Thiocystis violascens DSM 198: one gene and its partner. The protein of the gene in region 2 binds, or shares a complex with, the protein of the main gene of each other region. Links are inferred from orthologs where the notes say so. Each region holds a gene or a part of one and is shown on either strand. Other genes may lie near its edges. The genes, in order: accD and accB.

The links.
Region 1: the proteins of accB (region 2) and accD are in contact, whole or in part, in a solved structure (PDB 8UXZ), measured with the Escherichia coli proteins. The link is inferred for Thiocystis violascens DSM 198 from one-to-one orthologs.

What each region holds. Positions count from the first base shown.
Region 1 is NC_018012.1:995,580-1,003,927, forward strand. What follows is about bases 1-2,751. They hold accD (acetyl-CoA carboxylase, carboxyltransferase subunit beta), read right to left. Parts: upstream 1,967-2,751; coding sequence 1,034-1,966; downstream 1-1,033. Other genes in these bases: folC (bifunctional tetrahydrofolate synthase/dihydrofolate synthase), read right to left, coding at 1-1,032; trpA (tryptophan synthase subunit alpha), read right to left, coding at 1,972-2,751. In the rest of the region: more of trpA, read right to left, coding at 2,752-2,808; trpB (tryptophan synthase subunit beta), read right to left, coding at 2,805-4,055; THIVI_RS04480 (phosphoribosylanthranilate isomerase), read right to left, coding at 4,036-4,668; tRNA pseudouridine(38-40) synthase TruA, read right to left, coding at 4,728-5,534; THIVI_RS04490 (motility hub landmark protein FimV), read right to left, coding at 5,554-8,348.
Region 2 is NC_018012.1:1,187,943-1,196,482, reverse strand. What follows is about bases 3,407-6,349. They hold accB (acetyl-CoA carboxylase biotin carboxyl carrier protein), read right to left. Parts: upstream 5,135-6,349; coding sequence 4,679-5,134; downstream 3,407-4,678. Other genes in these bases: THIVI_RS05345 (ATP-binding protein), read right to left, coding at 5,895-6,349; aroQ (type II 3-dehydroquinate dehydratase), read right to left, coding at 5,137-5,598; accC (acetyl-CoA carboxylase biotin carboxylase subunit), read right to left, coding at 3,407-4,501. In the rest of the region: THIVI_RS05375 (site-specific DNA-methyltransferase), read right to left, coding at 1-427; prmA (50S ribosomal protein L11 methyltransferase), read right to left, coding at 874-1,764; THIVI_RS05365 (IS5 family transposase), read left to right, coding at 2,032-3,141; more of accC, read right to left, coding at 3,158-3,406; more of THIVI_RS05345, read right to left, coding at 6,350-8,540. UniProt on the Escherichia coli protein: This protein is a component of the acetyl coenzyme A carboxylase complex; first, biotin carboxylase catalyzes the carboxylation of the carrier protein and then the transcarboxylase transfers the carboxyl group to form malonyl-CoA.

The DNA of each region.
Region 1 (8,348 bases), 190 kb from region 2 along the record:
TTTCGCGATGGCTTCCGGTTCCTTGTCGGACAGAACCGCCAGCACGGCGCGCAACTGGCCGGGACACGCGAAGGCCCGCAGGTTCGTGGCCAGGGCCTGCGCCGCCGCGCCATTGTGGGCCACGTCGAGAATCCAGGTCGGCGCCCCCGGAATCACCTGAAACCGTCCGGCAAGCCGGGCACGCTGCAACCCGGCGCGTAGCGCGTTGACGGGCACCGGCAGACGTTCGCGCAGACAGGCGAGCGCGGCGATGGCCGCCGCGGCATTATTCAGTTGAAAGGCGCCGCGCAGGGTCGGTAACGGCAAGGCCAGCCGTTCGCCTCCAGCGCCCTTCCAGATCCATCCGTTATCCGCGGTTTCATGATCGATTTCGCGCCCGAGTTGCAAGGGCGCGGCAGCCAGTCGAACCGCTTCCTCGCGCAGACGCACGGGGGCGTCCCGCTGACCCATGACGGCCGGGCGACCGGCGCGAAAGATCCCGGCCTTTTCGACGGCGATCGCGTCCAGCGTCTCGCCCAGCCAGGCGGTATGGTCGCGCCCGATCGAGGTGACTACCGAGACATCGGCATCAAGCAGATTGACCGCGTCGAGACGCCCGCCAAGCCCGACTTCCAGCACGGCCAGATCCGGACCATAACGCACGAAGAGATCGAGCGCCGCCAGGGTGCCGAACTCGAAGTACGTCAGCGTCGTGTCGCCGCGCGCCCGGTCAACACGCGCGAAGGCATCGCACAGCGACTCATCGGAAACGGGTTCGCCGGCGATTCGCACACGCTCGTTATAGCGCAGCAAATGCGGCGAGGTATAGCAGGCGCATCGATAACCCGCCGCCTCGGCCATGGATTCGATCATCGCCACGCAGGAACCCTTGCCGTTGGTTCCCCCTACCGTGATGACCGGAAAGGGCGGCGGTGTGGGACCGAGTCGCTTCCAAACCGCCGCGACTCGCGCCAGACCCAGTTCGATGGTCTTTGGATGCAGACTCGCCTGCCAGTCAAGCCAGTCGTCAAGGGTCTCGAACCGGCGGGTCATGTCAGACCGGAACCACCGTGCGGCAATAGCGGGGACGATGGGCCAGAATCGCCAGCAGATCGGCGATCCGTTCGCGCAGGTCGCGACGGTCCAGAATCATGTCCAGGGCGCCCTTTTCCATCAGAAACTCGCTGCGCTGAAAACCCTCCGGCAGCTTTTCATGCACGGTCTGTTCGATGACGCGCGGGCCGGCGAAGCCGATCAGCGCGCCCGGCTCGGCGAGATTCAGATCGCCGAGCATCGCCAGACTGGCGGAGACGCCGCCCATGGTGGGATCGGTCATCACCGAGACGAAGGGCAGCGCGTGCTCGCGCATCCGCCCGAGCGCCGCGCTGGTCTTGGCCATCTGCATCAACGAGAAAAGGCTCTCCTGCATCCGCGCGCCGCCGCTGGCGGAGAAACAGACATAGGGCGCGTTCATCTCCAGCGCCGCATCGACCCCACGCACGAAACGCTCACCCACCACCGAGCCCATGGAACCGCCCATGAAACTGAACTCGAAGGCGGACGCGACGATGGGCGTGTCCTTGAGCCGGCCGCGCATGACCACCATTGCATCCTTTTCGGAAGACTGCTTCTGCGCTTGGACAAGACGATCCTTGTATTTCTTCAGATCCTTGAACTTGAGCGGATCCAGCGATTCCAGATCGCCGCCGATTTCCTCGCGCCCCTCGGGATCGAGAAAGGCATCCAGACGCCGGCGCGCGCCGATCCGGTTGTGGTGGTTGCACTTGGGGCAGACTTCCAGATTGCGTTCCAATTCGGCGCGATAAAGGATCGCGTGACATCCTGGACACTTGGCCCAAACGCCTTCCGGCACCGCCCGCTTGGTGCTGGCCTCGATGCGGATGCGGCTCGGGATCAGTTTCTCGAACCAACTCTTGCTCTTGTCCATCGCCTGTTTCAGGGCGGCGCCGGCTTCCGGTTCGGTCATGTGGTTTACTCCGCGGTCCGTGGTTCGGGCGAGGCGTCAACGGCGTCGATCGCGTTGCGCAGTCCGGCCAGAAAGTCGGCGATGGTCTCGGGAATGCGCTCCGGGGTCTCGGCCAGCGTCTCGATGCGGCTGACGATGGCGCTGCCGACGATCACCGCATCCGCGCCCCGCGCCACGCTGGCGGCGGTCTCCGGATCCTTGATCCCGAATCCGACCCCCACGGGCAGCGGGATCAGGGATTTGATCAGACGCACCTGTCCGGCGACAGCCTCGGTATCCAGATGACCGGCACCGGTCACGCCTTTGACCGAGACATAGTAGACGAAGCCGGAGGCGACGCCGCCGATCCGCGCGATGCGCGATTCGGTGGAGGTCGGGGCGAGCAGATAGACCAGATCCAGGCCATGCGATTTCATGGTCTCGATCAGATCGTGCCCCTCCTCCGGCGGCAGGTCGACAATCAGCGCGCCATCCACGCCCGCCGCTTGGGCCTGGCGCGAGAAGGCGTCGTAGCCCATGACCTCGATGGGGTTCAGATAGCCCATGAGGACGACTGGAGTTTCGGTATCCCGCTCACGGAATTCCCGGACCATCCCGAGCACATGCGTCAGCGAGACGCCCTTCGCAAGCGCCCGCTCGGTCGCCCGCTGGATCACCGGACCATCGGCCATGGGGTCGGAAAACGGCACGCCCAGTTCGACGAGATCCGCGCCCGCCGCGACCATCGCGTGCATCAGTGGGACGGTGACCTCGGGCGCGGGATCGCCGGCGGTGACGAAGGGGATGAGCGCGGTGCGTCCCCGCCCGCGCAGTTGCTCGAAACGTTGCGCAATCCGACTCATAGAACCAACCCGTCGTGCAGTGCGACCGTGTGCATGTCCTTGTCTCCGCGGCCGGACAGATTGACCAGGATGATCTGATCCTGGCGCAGGGTCGGCGCGAGTTTGTGCGCGTAGGCCAGCGCGTGACTGGACTCCAGCGCGGGGATGATGCCCTCGGTGCGGGTCAGATGGTGGAAGGCGGCCAGCGCCTCGTCATCGGTGACCGCATCGTACTGGGCGCGTCCGCTGTCTTTCAGCCAGGCGTGTTCGGGACCGACGCCCGGATAATCGAGCCCGGCCGAGATGGAGTGGGTCTCGATGATCTGGCCGTTCGCGTCTTCCATCAGATAGGTGCGGTTGCCGTGCAGCACGCCGGGCCGACCGGCGTTCAGCGGCGCGGCATGATGACCGGTCGCGATCCCCTCGCCCGCCGCCTCGATGCCGTAAATCGCGACCTCGCGATCCTCGATGAAGGGATAAAACAGCCCGATGGCGTTGGATCCGCCGCCCACGCAGGCGACCAGCGCATCCGGCAGACGCCCGGCGCGCTCCAGGATCTGGGCGCGTGCCTCGCGGCCGATCACCGCCTGGAAATCGCGGACCATCATCGGATAGGGATGCGGTCCGGCAACGGTGCCGATGATGTAGAAGGTGTTGTCGACGTTGGTCACCCAGTCGCGCATCGCCTCGTTGAGCGCGTCCTTGAGGGTCCGCGAGCCGGAGGTGACGGGCACGACGCGAGCGCCGAGCAGACGCATCCGGTAGACGTTGGCCTCCTGGCGCGCGATGTCGACCTCGCCCATATAGACCACGCATTCGAGCCCGAGACGGGCGGCGACGGTCGCGGACGCGACGCCATGCTGACCGGCGCCGGTCTCGGCGATGATGCGGGTCTTGCCCATGCGCCGCGCGAGCAACGCCTGACCGATGGTGTTGTTAACCTTGTGCGCGCCGGTGTGATTGAGATCCTCGCGCTTCAGATAAATCTGGGCGCCGCCCAGCTCGCGGCTCCAGCGCTCGGCATGATAGAGCGGCGACGGACGACCTACATAGTCGCGCAGGTCAGCGTCCATCTCGATCTGAAAATTCGGATCGGCGAGACAGGCCGCATAGGCCGCGCGCAGTTCCTCCAGCGGATGCATCAGCGTCTCGGGGACGAACATCCCGCCATAGGGTCCGAAATGACCATGGCTGTTCGGCAGATCGTAGGCCGGCCCGCGACCCGGCTCCGTGCGCGATGCACGGATATTATCGGCGTTTGTCGCCATCGTTTACCCCTTGCATAAATGCGAAAATCCTTGCGTGATCCTTGATGCCCCGGGCGGATTCGACACCGCCGCTGACATCGACCCCATAGGGCCGCACGCGTTCGATGGCCTCGGCAACATTCGACGGATCCAGCCCGCCCGCCAGCACGATGGACGCGGCCAGTTCGGGCGGGATGCGTTCCCAGTCGAAGCGCTGTCCCGTACCCCCGGCCCGTCCGGGCTCGAAGGTATCGAGCAGGAGTCCGGCAGCCCCCGCGAACCGCGCCCGCTCGGCCATCGGGTCGATCCCCGGACGCATGCGGATCGCCTTGATCCAGCGACGGCCAAAGCTCGCGCAGTGCGCGGGCGCTTCGTCGCCGTGAAACTGCAACAGATCGAGCGGCACCTGGTCCAGGGTCGCGCGAATCGTCGCGGGCGCGGCATCGACGAAGAGCCCGACCGCGCTCACGAAGGGCGGCAGGCGCTCGCAGAGACGGCGTGCCTGCTCGGGCGTCACGGCGCGCGGACTCGGCGGATGAAAGACGAAACCAACGGCATCGGCGCCCGCGGCCACGGCCGCGTCGACATCGCTCTCGCGCGTCAGGCCGCAGATCTTAACCCGGGTTCGGGCCATGCGCGAGGAGCGGTCCGGAGCCGGATCGGTGGGCTGGGAGTCGATGGGGTCGGTCGGCATCAGTCGGCGGTCGATTCCGGCAGTGGTGAAGCGGTTTCAAGTTGAGGCAGATCAAAGCGGGACGGATAATCGGCACGCACGAAATAGAGCCCCTGCGGCGGCGCCGTCACCCCGGCCAGGGTGCGGTCGCGTACCTCCAGCAATTCCCGCGTCCAGTCGACCGGTGCATCGCCCCGGCCGATGGCGATCAACACGCCAGCGATATTGCGCACCATGTGATGCAAAAAGCCATTGGCGCCGACCCGGATCGTCAGCAGGTCGTCCTGCTCGGAGAGTTCCAGATAATGAATCCGACGCACCGGGCTCTTCGCCTGACAGGCCACGGCGCGGAAACTCGAAAAATCATGTTCGCCGACCAGCGCCGCCGCGGCCAGTTGCATCCGCGCACGATCCAACGGTTCATGTACCCAGACCGCGCGGTCGCGTCGCAGAGGCGAGCGGGCGCGCTGGACCATGATGCGGTAACGGTAATGCCGGGCCATGGCGCTGAAACGCGCATGGAAATCCGCTTCGACCGGATGCGCCCAGCGCACGGCGACATCGGGCGGCAGATTCACATTGGCCCCCAGCACCCAGGAGCGCTCGCGCCGCTGTGCCCAGGTCTCGAAATGTACCACCTGTTCGAGCGCATGCACCCCAGCGTCGGTGCGTCCAGCGCAGATGACGCTCACCGGATGATCGGCGACCCGCGAGAGCGCGGCTTCCAGACAGGTCTGGACAGTACGGACTCCGGGCTGCTGGGTCTGCCAGCCGCGAAAGTCCGAGCCGTCATACTCGACGCCCAGTGCGATCCGACCGGAGATCAAGGGGTCATACCGTCAAGGCTCAAGCCAGTTTCTCCAGCAGCGCACGCGCCTCGGTCTTCTGTTCGTCGCGCCCCTCGGCGATGACCTCTTGAAGAATCTCGCGCGCCGCCTCGGCGTCGTCCATTTCGACATAGGCGCGCGCCAGATCGAGTTTGGTAGCGGTCTCGTCCCAGATTCCCGAGTCCATCTGCCACTGCGAGGAAAGGTCTTCGGTGGGAACGCTTTCCCGCTCCGACGTCAAACCCGAATCGAACCGATCCTGGCTGTCCGAGGGCGGGAGATGAGACAGATCCTCGGCGGATGGCCCCGTCCCGAGACGCTCGTTGCGTGCCAACGCAGGCTCATCGAGCAGTGTGGAATCGAACATGGAGTCCAGTTCTTCCGCCAAGTCAAGACGCGTTTCATCCAGCGTCAGCATCAATTCGGAGTCGATGCCGATCGGCTCGTGCGCGATATCCGCGAACGGATCCTGATGCAGGTCATCCTTGCGGTCGCCGGCGTGCGGCGGAAGCTCCAGATCCAGCGAATCCTCTTCAAAGACCAAATCGCCAAGACTGACCGGCTCCGACAGAATGTCGGCCAAGGTGTCGTCGCTGAATTTCAGCGGCGAATCGTCCTGTGACTCCGCTTTCTTCAGGTTCAGGGAACCCGCCACCGAATCGCCAGGTTTTTGAACGGATTCCCGATCGGCGCCCCGCGGCTGCGCGGCCAATTCGACCGGGGGAGCGGCGAGTCCCGAGCCATCGTTCCCGCCGGACTGAACCTGAGCGGAAAACTCCTGCAACCGTTTCCACTGTTCCGGCTGAGCTTGCGCGCCACCGGCCGATTCGATCGACTGCATGATCTCTTTCAGCCCCTGGGCATCCTGCGCGCCCGCATAGGCCTCGGCAAGCTTGAATTTGATGTCCAGACGATCTGGAGAAAGCTTCAACTCCTTGAAAAGAAGCTCTTTCGCCTCGCTGTGCCTCCCATAGGCGATGTAGATATCCGCCTCCGAGAGCACATCCGCCTCGTCGGTTTCGGCATCGAAATCGCTCAAGGATGACATCAACGCCAAGGGGCTTTCCGGTTCTTCCATGTCTTCATCGGCTGGAATCAGAGGCGTCTCCGAGAGCGCGGTCCGATCAACCCCCTGCCTTGAGGACGCATTGGACGCGGCTTTCTCGGCGGATACTCGCGTTGCGGGGAACCCTGTCGTCCCCTCGGTATCCGAGAAATCGAGCGTGTCCAGATACAACTCCTGCTCAACGCCTTCCTCACGGCGCCGTCTGGCCGTCACCCATGAAAAGGCCAGGATGCCAAGGGCAGCCAGACCGCCAAACCCGGCCAGGGGAAGCAATAGCGACTGCCAGCTTGAGGACGAATCAACTGAACTCGGCCCGCTCCCCTGGTTCTTGCCGGCTGGCGCGATGGGCGTCGCGGGCGATCCGGCTTGCACTGGCGACGCCTGACCGATCGCCGGGTCGGACTCCCTCGCAACCGGAGCAGGGGTCGGTATCGGTATCAACGCGGGTGTGGCGGAAGAATCGTTTGCCGCATCGCTTGCGCCTGAAACGTCAGGGTTTTCGTTGTCGGCGGCGGCGAGCGAGGCGTCGGGCAACGGCGGTTCGATCAGAGCCGAATCGCCCTCTCGCGGTGCCATGGCGGCATCCGCGGCCAACTCGCCGGACACCGCGTCCGCCAAGGCGTCGACATCCTCGGGCGAGGTCGCCGGAACATCCCGAAGCCTGTCCCCGCTCAGGACGCCGGGAGCGGCACCCGCGCCTTTGATCCGTTCGAACTCGGCGTTACGCTGCTGCAGCAGATTCTGGATATTCGCGAGTTGCGTCTCCAGTTCCTGAATTCGATTCCTTAACTCCAGCGCTTCCTGACGGGTACTTTCACTGCTCTCCAAGGCCAGTAAAAGATCCTGCTCCATCCGCGGGCTTCCCGCGGCAGCCGGAGACGTCGCGGTCGCTCCCTCGGGCGGCATCCGCGCGGCGCCTGGTGAAGTCGCGACCGCCCCAGACGTCGCCCCGGCGATTCTCAAGCGCGAAGAGAGCGCGTCCGGGGGAATCTCGGTGATCGGAGCGGTACGGACCGCACCCCCGCGCAACGCCTCGGCAAACTCGCGTTCCGCGGTAGCGGCATCGAGCGCGAACAATTCCGCGCGGGTAGGGATGATCAGCGTCTTGCCGGCAATCAGGCGATTGATGTTACCCCGAATGAATGCGCCCTGATTATTCCGGTGCAGTGCCAGGGCCGTCTGGGCCGTGGTGGCGCCAGCCGGGGCGTGATTGAGTGAGAGCCTCCAGAGACCGGCGCCTGATTCGATGGGTCCGACATAGACCGGAAACCCGTCGCCTGGGGCGGGAATATGGTTCGAGGGCGAGGCAGCAACACGCTGCGCATCCGAGGCGGATCGCGCGGCACCGGGTTTGGCGCCACTAGCCGCAGGACTATCGACGCGCGGTGCCTGGCGCTTGGCCAGGACAGGCGGATCCAGCAACACCGTATATTCCTTGATCAACTGACCGGTGGGCCAGTAGACCTCGACCAGAAAATCCAGATAGGGCTCGCGGATCGGCTCCCGGCTTGCAACGCGAATCACGGACTTCCCCTGAGACGACACCTCGGGATGGAAGGTAAGTTTGGTTAAATAGTGGAAACGCTCGATGCCGGCCTTGGAAAAGGCTTCCTGAGAAGCGAGCGAGACTTTAACGGCATCCAGTTCATCAGGCTTGACATCGTTCAGTTGGATTTCGCCGGAAAAGGGCTGATTCAGAACCGATCGCGTCTGGATACCACCCAAGCCAAGGGCGAAGGCGTCGGTGC
Region 2 (8,540 bases):
GGTCGTTGGCCGAACTGACCACCCCGACCTCGGGATTGTTCTTGCGGGTATCCGTATGGCGATAGCTGATGACCTCGGGGGCATCGGTGCCGGTCGACGGCGGGCGCGGCGATGCCTTCCGGGCGGTTTTCGGCGGTTGGGCCGGAGTCGGCGGTGCCGTTGGACTGAGATCGAAACCCTGGTCCTGGGGCGGCGCTCGCCGCACCGTGCCGCCACGCCCGCGCCCTTTGAGCAACAGACCCTGGTCGAGCAACGCCTGCTTTGCCTGCTCGAAGGCCGCTTCGTCAAACGCGCTGTTCAGTTCGGCGGCCGCTTGCTCGAAGGCTTGCCTGAGCGCCGGATTGCCGATGGCCGTGCCGTCTTCCGGGACCAGTTCCAAGAGTCGTTCGACGATCCCGACCTCGGCGTTTGCGTGTTCTTGCGCCATCGCTCGCTCCTTCTCCCTTACAGCCAATTCCCGATTTCCCCAGCAATTCTCAGTTTGAGCCTGACCGTTTCGCCTTCTCTGCCCGGAAAGCAGGGCCAAGGCCGCCTGAAGCCGTTCGTGGTGAGCTTGTCGAACCATGAACGGCTTCACGCTCAGAGGCTTAGGGTTTCCCGTTCATCCTTCGACAAGCTCAGGACGAACGGGAAACCCTTCACTGCTCGCCTGATTCGTCTGGGTTTTTCGCTTCATCAGGTCATACTGAGAATGGCTGCGATTTTCCCCGATAGGGTGACTTTCGTAAAGAATTTTGCCGATTTTCCGTTCGTCCCGCCCCCTTCAACTTGCGGTTGCGCGACATCGCCGTAGGGGCGAATTCATTCGCCCCTGAATCCCTGAATCCTTGAATCCCTGCATCCGCGCAACCCACGCGGCGAATGAATTCGCCCCTACAGACGTTGAGGTTTCCGAGTCCCGCCGATCAGTGCCCAATCCTCGCGGAGGCGGGTTGGAGAAAGTTCGATGGAATCCGCATAGGCGGCGCGGACGCTGTCCACCTGCTCGGCGAGGACGCCCGAGAGCACCAGATCGCCCTGGGGCCGCAGCAGCTCGATCAGGCGCGGGGCCAGCGCGATCAGGGGGGCGGCGAGGATATTGGCCAGCACGCAATCGACGTTGAGATCGGGGAGATCCTCCGGTGGATGAATGTCGAGCCGGTCGGCGACGCCGTTGGCGAGCGCGTTGGCGCGGGTGGCCTCCAGTGCCTGCGGATCGTGGTCCACGGCAATAGCGCGCGCGGCGCCGAGCTTCAGCGCGGCGATGGCGAGGATGCCTGAGCCGCAGCCAAAATCGAGGACGGTCTTGCCGGCGAGCGACGCGCCGTCGAGCCACTCCAGACAGAGTGCCGTGGTTGCGTGATGTCCGGTGCCGAAGGCCAGTCCCGGATCGAGCGACACGACGACGGCGTTCGGATCGTCCGGCAGTTGGCCGTGCGGACAGATCCAGAGCCGGCGACCGAAACGGGTTGGTTTGAAGGTGTCCATCCAGACCCGTTCCCAGACCCGGTCCTCGATGCGCTCGATGCGGGGGACGTTGCCTAACTGGACGGTCAGGTTGCGGGCGAGCCGTTCGACCAGGGATTGCGTCTCCGGGTCGCTCTCGAACAGTGCGGTGAGCGTGATCTCGGACCACAGCGGGGTTTCGCCTGGGCCGGGTTCGAGTTGGGGCTCGTCGCCGGCGTCGCCGAGGGTGATGGAGAGCGCGCCGGCCATTTCCAGGTTGAGCGAAAAGGTCTCCGACTGTTCGCGCGGGAGGTTGAAGGAGAGTTGCAGCCAGGGCATGGGGGTGGCATCGAATCCTTAAAGCTGATGATCGTAGAAGCTCATACCCACTTTCGTGGTGATATTGCATCCGTTCGTGGTGAGCTTGTCGAACCATGAACGGATGCAATGTCGGCCTCGGAGCGCGATTTTCCGGTCATCCTTCGACAAGCTCAGGACGAACGGAAAATCGGTAAAGTCTTTCCCTTAAATCACCTTAGAGGGTGTAGACAAAAATAATTGAGCTGCTATTTGTATACCAGTCTACAACTGAGCTGGTGTGCGCTGATGTCGAAAGCTGGTCGTCCCCCCAAGATTCACGAGGCGGAGCAAGCGGTATTGCGTCAAATTGTCACGGATCGCCCGACCTCCACGCTGTCAGAGATTGCCCGGGAACTCGCGGCACGGACGGGAATCGAGGCTCATGAAGCAACGATTCGCAAGTCCTTGCGGGAGGCGGGCGTCACGCGCCTCCGGGGCGAGAGTGGTCTCGAGGCGCAAGCGCGCGCAACGCCGCGTCGGTATGGGTATACGGATGCGCATCGTCGCCACGACCCCGACCAAAGCTACCCAAGTTGTCTGACCGATGCGGAGTGGGACTTGGTCGCCGCTCTCTTTGAGATGCCGGGCGGGCGGGGTCAACCGCCCCGCGTGTCGCGCCGGAGCATCCTGGAGGCGTGTTGCTACGTGGTGCGCACGGGGTGCGCGTGGCGGATGCTGCCGCACGATTTCGCGCCTTGGCAGAATGTCTACAAGACGTTTCGCCGTTGGAGTGCGGCTGGGAAGTTTGAGCAGATGCATGATCGACTGCGGGGGCAATGGCGCGAACGCGAGGGGCGTGAGATCGCGCCGACGGCGGCGGTGCTGGATGCGCAATCGACCCGCGGCTCGCCGCAGGGTGGACCGAGCGGCTTTGATGCGGGCAAGCAGGTCAAGGGGCGCAAGCGCAGCCTGGTGGTCGATACCTTGGGGTTCGTGTTGGCGGTGAGCGTGGTCGCGGCCAATCTTCAGGACCGCGATGCCGCCTCGGGCGCCGTCGCTGACGCGGCCGCCAAGTACCCCCAGATCAACACGCTGTTTGTCGATAGCGCCTACGCCGGTCAATTTGCCCAAACCACCGAGCAGACCCACGCGATCCGCGTGGAAGTCGTGCGCCATCCAGCCAACAAAAGCGTTGGCTCCTGGCACGTGGACGGGGCGCCTGACCGAGTGGTGATCGCCAACGCCGACGGCTTCGTTCCGCTGCCGAAGCGCTGGGTTGTCGAGCGCACCCATGCGTGGAATGAGCGTGCCCGTCGATTGATCATGCATCATGACCGTCTGCCAGCGGTCTCCGAAACCTGGGTTTGGCTGGCGGAGGCGCGCATCCTGCTGCGGCGGTTGACCACAACGGTTTGATTTTGTCTACACCCTCTTACATCCCGAGCTTTTTCTCAAGGTAGTGGATGTTGGCGCCGCCGGCGAGGAAGGCGCCGTCGCGCAGGATGGCGCGCTGGAGCTTGATGTTGGTGTTGATGCCGTCGATGACGGTCTCGCGCAGGGCGTTGCACATGCGCGCGATGGCCGATTCGCGATCCTCGCCATGAGTGATCAGTTTGCCGATCATGGAGTCGTAATACCGCGGGACCGTGTAGCCGGTGTAGAGATGGGTCTCCAGCCGCACGCCAGGACCGCCAGGCGCGTGGAATTCGGTAATCTTGCCGGGGCTCGGCATGAAGGTCTCCGAGTCCTCGGCGTTGATCCGGCACTCGATGGCGTGTCCGCGCATGACGATGTCCTTCTGGGCATAACGCAGCGGCTCGCCGGCGGCGATCAGGATCTGTTCCTTGACGATATCCACGCCGGTGACCATCTCGGTGACGGGGTGCTCGACCTGGACCCGGGTGTTCATCTCGATGAAATAAAACTGGCCGTTCTCGTAGAGGAACTCGAAGGTGCCGGCGCCGCGATAGCCGATGGTGCGGCAGGCGGCGGCGCAACGTTCGCCGATCTCGCGCCGCTGCGCCTCGGTGATGCCAGGCGCGGGGGCTTCCTCGACGACTTTTTGATGACGACGCTGCATGGAACAGTCGCGCTCGCCCAGATGGATGGCGTTACCCATCTGGTCGGCGAGGATCTGGAACTCGACATGACGCGGGTTCTCCAGATATTTTTCGATGTAGACCATGTCGTTGTTGAAGGTCGCGGCGGCCTCCGCCTTGGTCAGCGAAATGGCGTTCAGCAGGGTGGCCTCGGAGTGCACCACCCGCATGCCGCGCCCGCCGCCGCCGCCGGACGCCTTGATGATGATCGGATAGCCGATCTCGCGGGCGATCTCCAGGGTGCGCTTTTTGTTGTTGTCGTCGATCGGTCCGTCGGAACCCGGCACGCAGGGCACGCCGGCGGTCTTCATGGCCGCGATGGCCGAGACCTTATCGCCCATCAGACGGATGGTTTCGGGGCGCGGGCCGATGAAGATGAAACCCGAACGCTCGACCCGCTCGGCGAAATCGGCGTTCTCGGACAGGAAGCCATAGCCGGGATGAATGGCGACGGTATCCGTGACCTCGGCCGCGCTGATGATCGCCGGCACGTTGAGATAACTCTGGAGCGAGGCGGCCGGGCCGATGCAGACGGACTCGTCGGCCAGCAGAACGTGTTTCAGATCGCGGTCGGCCTCGGAGTGGACAGCAACCGTCTTGATGCCGAGTTCGCGGCAGGCGCGCAGGATGCGGAGCGCGATCTCGCCGCGATTCGCGATCAGTACCTTTTCGATCATTGCCATGATGGGGATGTCTTCAGTAGGGGGCGGCAGGTTGGGCCACGGAAGCGCCGGACCGGCCGCGCGCTGACGGGTGATTCAAACCCTGTCCAGACCATTGGCGACGCCTGCCGGTTCAGTCGCGGCCGAGCCGTTCGGAACAGGAGGCGCGCCATGCTGGACAGGGTTTCATCGTCATTCGATCACGAATAGCGGTTGGTTGTATTCGACCGGCTGACCGTTGTCGACCAGGATGCGCCGCACCGTTCCGGCCTGCTCGCATTCGATCTGGTTGAGGATTTTCATCGCCTCGATGATGCACAGCGTCTCGCCGGCCTGGACCGTCTGGCCCTCCTCCACAAAGGACTTGGCGCCGGGCGAGGGCGCCCGATAGAAGGTGCCGACCATGGGCGAGCGGACGATCTCGCCATCGAGTCCGGCCAAGGGGTCGTCGTCGGTCGCGACGGTCAGCGCCACGGGCGCCACCGGGGCGCTGAACTGCCCTGGCATCGGTTGGGGCATGTAATAGGGCATCGGTGCCGTGCCATGACGGCTGATGCGCACCGATTCCTCGCCCTCGTGGATCTCGATTTCGGCCACGTCGGATTGCTCCAGCAGCTCGATCAATTTCTTTACCTTGCGGATATCCATGGTCATGGTTTCTCGTTCGTGGGTTGCTGCGCCAGGCGCGTGAGCGCGGCGCGTAACGCCAGTGCGTATCCCTCGGCCCCGAGTCCGCTGATCACGCCCACCGCGATGTCCGAGAAATAGGAGTGGGCGCGGAATGGCTCGCGGGCGTGCACGTTCGACAGGTGCACCTCGATAAAAGGGATCGCGACGGCAAGCAGGGCATCGCGAAGCGCGACGCTGGTATGGGTGAAGGCGGCCGGATTGAAGAGGATGAATCGCACGTCGTCTTGCGGTGCGCGATGAATGGCCTCGATCAGGATGTGTTCCGCGTTGCTCTGAATGAAGTCGAGGCGATAGCCCTCGGCCTGGGCCGCGGTTTCCAGCGCGCGCTGGATATCGACCAGGGTCGTCCGGCCATAGTGTCCGGGCTCGCGGGTGCCGAGCAGATTGAGGTTCGGTCCATTCAGGACCAGAATCGCGGCCATCGCGCGTGCTGCCTTTCAGAGGGTTTCGGTTTAGGGGGTAGCGGCCAGTTCGATGCGAACGGCGACAAATCGCCGCGAATTGTGCGGATTTTACGGAATTTTGTCCAGTCGGTTCGTCGTCCCTCAGTCGTTCTCATTTTGGCGCCATCCGCCATCGTAGGAGCCCGCTTGCGGGCGACATGACCTGCCAATAGCCTTTGAGTCTGCCACCCGGCAAACCCGCAGGCCCGCAAGTCGCCCGCAAGCGGGCTCCTACGTGAAGATGGAATGGCTGGTCGCGACGTTGCGCGCCACCTTCAGGCGTTTGAGCCATCCAGCGCGCTGGCGTCCAGGAAGGGCAGGCGCTCCCGCATCGCGCGCGCCTTGCCGTGGGCGCCCCACTGCGTATAGAGCGCGTGCGCCTGCGTCAGATGGAGGCGGCCAGTGTCTTCCATTCCGCGTCGCCGAAAGCAGTCTCCGGCCCGTTCGACGATCAGCGCCCGGTGCCAGGGGCGCCGAACTTCGGATACCTTGCGCATGGCCTGCTCGAATGCCTGGAGCGCCGCCTGGGGTTGGTCGAGCGCATCCAGCCGTTCCGCGTCCACCAGGGCGTGGAGATGGTCGAAGTTCATGGGCGCGTCCGCGGCGCGTGCCTTGAGCCAGCGCTGATTGAGGTCGATGCGTTCCAGCAGGGCGGGATGTTCGGTTTCGGCAGTGCTTCGGACCTGTTGGATGAGCGCCAGCGAGTGCAGCAGGTTGACGAGGGCTGTCGCGTAATGACAGTGGATCGGCATGCACAGTCCAACGACCGACTCGGCATGATGGACAAGCGCCTGTTCATCGCGAAAGAGGCAGGCCGCCAGCGCGCGGTAGAGGTGGAAGTAACTCAGGGCCATTGGATTGCTCCGTGCCGCCACCTGATGCGCCTGCTCGTCGAAATCCGCATCCTCGAAGCGACCGTGCCCCGCAGTCTTGCCCTCCAGTGCGCGGATCAGTTGTCGATAAGGTAGGTAGGACTGTTCTGTATGCAAGTGTCCGAGCTTGGAAGCAAACATCAACGCCGCCGCGTTCTCCGCCTGGATCTCTGCGAGATGAGCGCCAGTGTCCAGCAGGGCCGCCTGCGAAGCGTAGAAGGTGTAAGAGGCGACTCCTAGGTCGCCCGCGCGCAAGAGTTCTCCAAAAGCACGCCGTGCATGAGCGACATCCTCTTCAATGGGATGCAGCCAATGGCCAATATAATTGGCGTAGATGAAACAGGCGCGGGCGGTTTCGCGGCTGTTTTCCAGTGTCGTCCCCACCGCCAGCGCGACCTGTACGAGACGTTGAGCGGTCGCGAAGTCGCTGCGTAGCCCAATGACCGTGACGCCAATGCAGGCCAGCGGAAAGAGGGTGGCGGCGCAATAGCCGTTTTCGATCCACAGCCGCCCCGCCCTCAGAACCAGCCAGGGTGCGAGCATCGGATGAGCGGAGTTGGCCGCCGGTATCATGGCGTTAATGACTTTGGCGCTGCCCGCCAGGCGTTCGTCGATTTGATCGTGACGCTTTGGCAGTTGTTCAAGCGCGCCCGCCGTGACATGACGATAAAAAGCCTCTAGTTGACGTTCGATGGCGCTGTCGGTTCGGAGAGACGCAATCATTCCTTTGTGCGCGAGGAAGATATCTGGAAATGAACTGCGTAGTTCCTGAAGGCTCTGATCGAGATCGGCCAGCGGAACCGCGATGCCAAGCCGAGCCAAAAGCGCTAGCCCCAACTCGATGGCTTCCCAGTAGAGGACGCGGTTGGACAGATGCGTCATCTGCACGCAGGCCGGATCCACCAGTTGCAGGGGCGAAGACGCATGATCCGCAAGAATCCGATAGGTCTCGTCAGCCTCGGCGTGGCGGGCCAGGCTGTACAGCACCAGATGCAGTTCGGCATGCAGGGCAAAGGTCGCGTCGGGATCGCTTTGCCAGGCATCCGGGGACAACAGGTCGATCCCCAGGCGCAGAAAGCGTTCGGCGGCGGCAAAGGAACCGGATTGACGGACCTGCTGGGCCGCGCTCAGAAACAACGCGCGGACGCGGCTTCGCTCGGCGGTCTCGACGATCAGATCCGCCGCGACCGCGTAGTGTTCGGCGGCGCTGAAGCGATGCGCCGGAGCGTCCCCGGCCTGGGCGAAACGTCGGGCCATGGCCAGATGGAGTCGATCACGCCAGGCGTCGTCGCGGAGTTGGTGGACCGCCTGCTGCATCCGGTCGTGGCAGAAGCGCAGCGAAACGTTCGCGTCGGGCGCGATGAGAATGCCGCGTTCGAGCGCGGGTCGGAGTTGCCCGGCGAGCGCGTCGGGCGCGGTGCCAGTGGCCAGCGCCAGCCGGTCCAGGGTGCAGGCATTGCCCAGGCAGGCGACGGCGACGAGCGTCTCGGCGGTTGCGTCCTCTAATTCAGTCAGTCCCGCGGCGAGGAAGTCCGCCACGTTGGCGCTGGCCGGACGGCTGGCGATGGACGCCGTATCCCAGTGCCAGGCGCCCGGCTCCGGGGCGGGGCGCAGCGCCCCATCCCGAGAGAGCGCCTGGATGAATTCGAGCGTGAAAAATGGGTTGCCGCCGGTCTTGGCATGAAGCGCGGCCGCCAGTGGGCGCACGGCGTCCGGTTGCATGTCCAAGAGATCGGCGAGCAGGAGTGCCAGATCGTCCGGCGTCAGGTCGGTCAGGGTCAGCACCGGCGGCGGTTCGCCAGCGGCAGTCGGCTGGCGGAGCAGACGGGACAGCGGATGGTCGGTATCCACCGCGTTGTCGCGATAGGCGCCGAGCAGCAGAAAGCCGTTGATGGCGCTGTCCTGCAGCAAGGCACCGATGAGATCCAGCGAGGGCTGATCGGCCCATTGCAGGTCGTCGAGAAACAGCACCAGTGGATGGGTCGGCGTGGCAATCTGGCGGACCAGGGTGACCAGCAGTGCGCGCAGACGGATCTGCGTCTCCAGCGA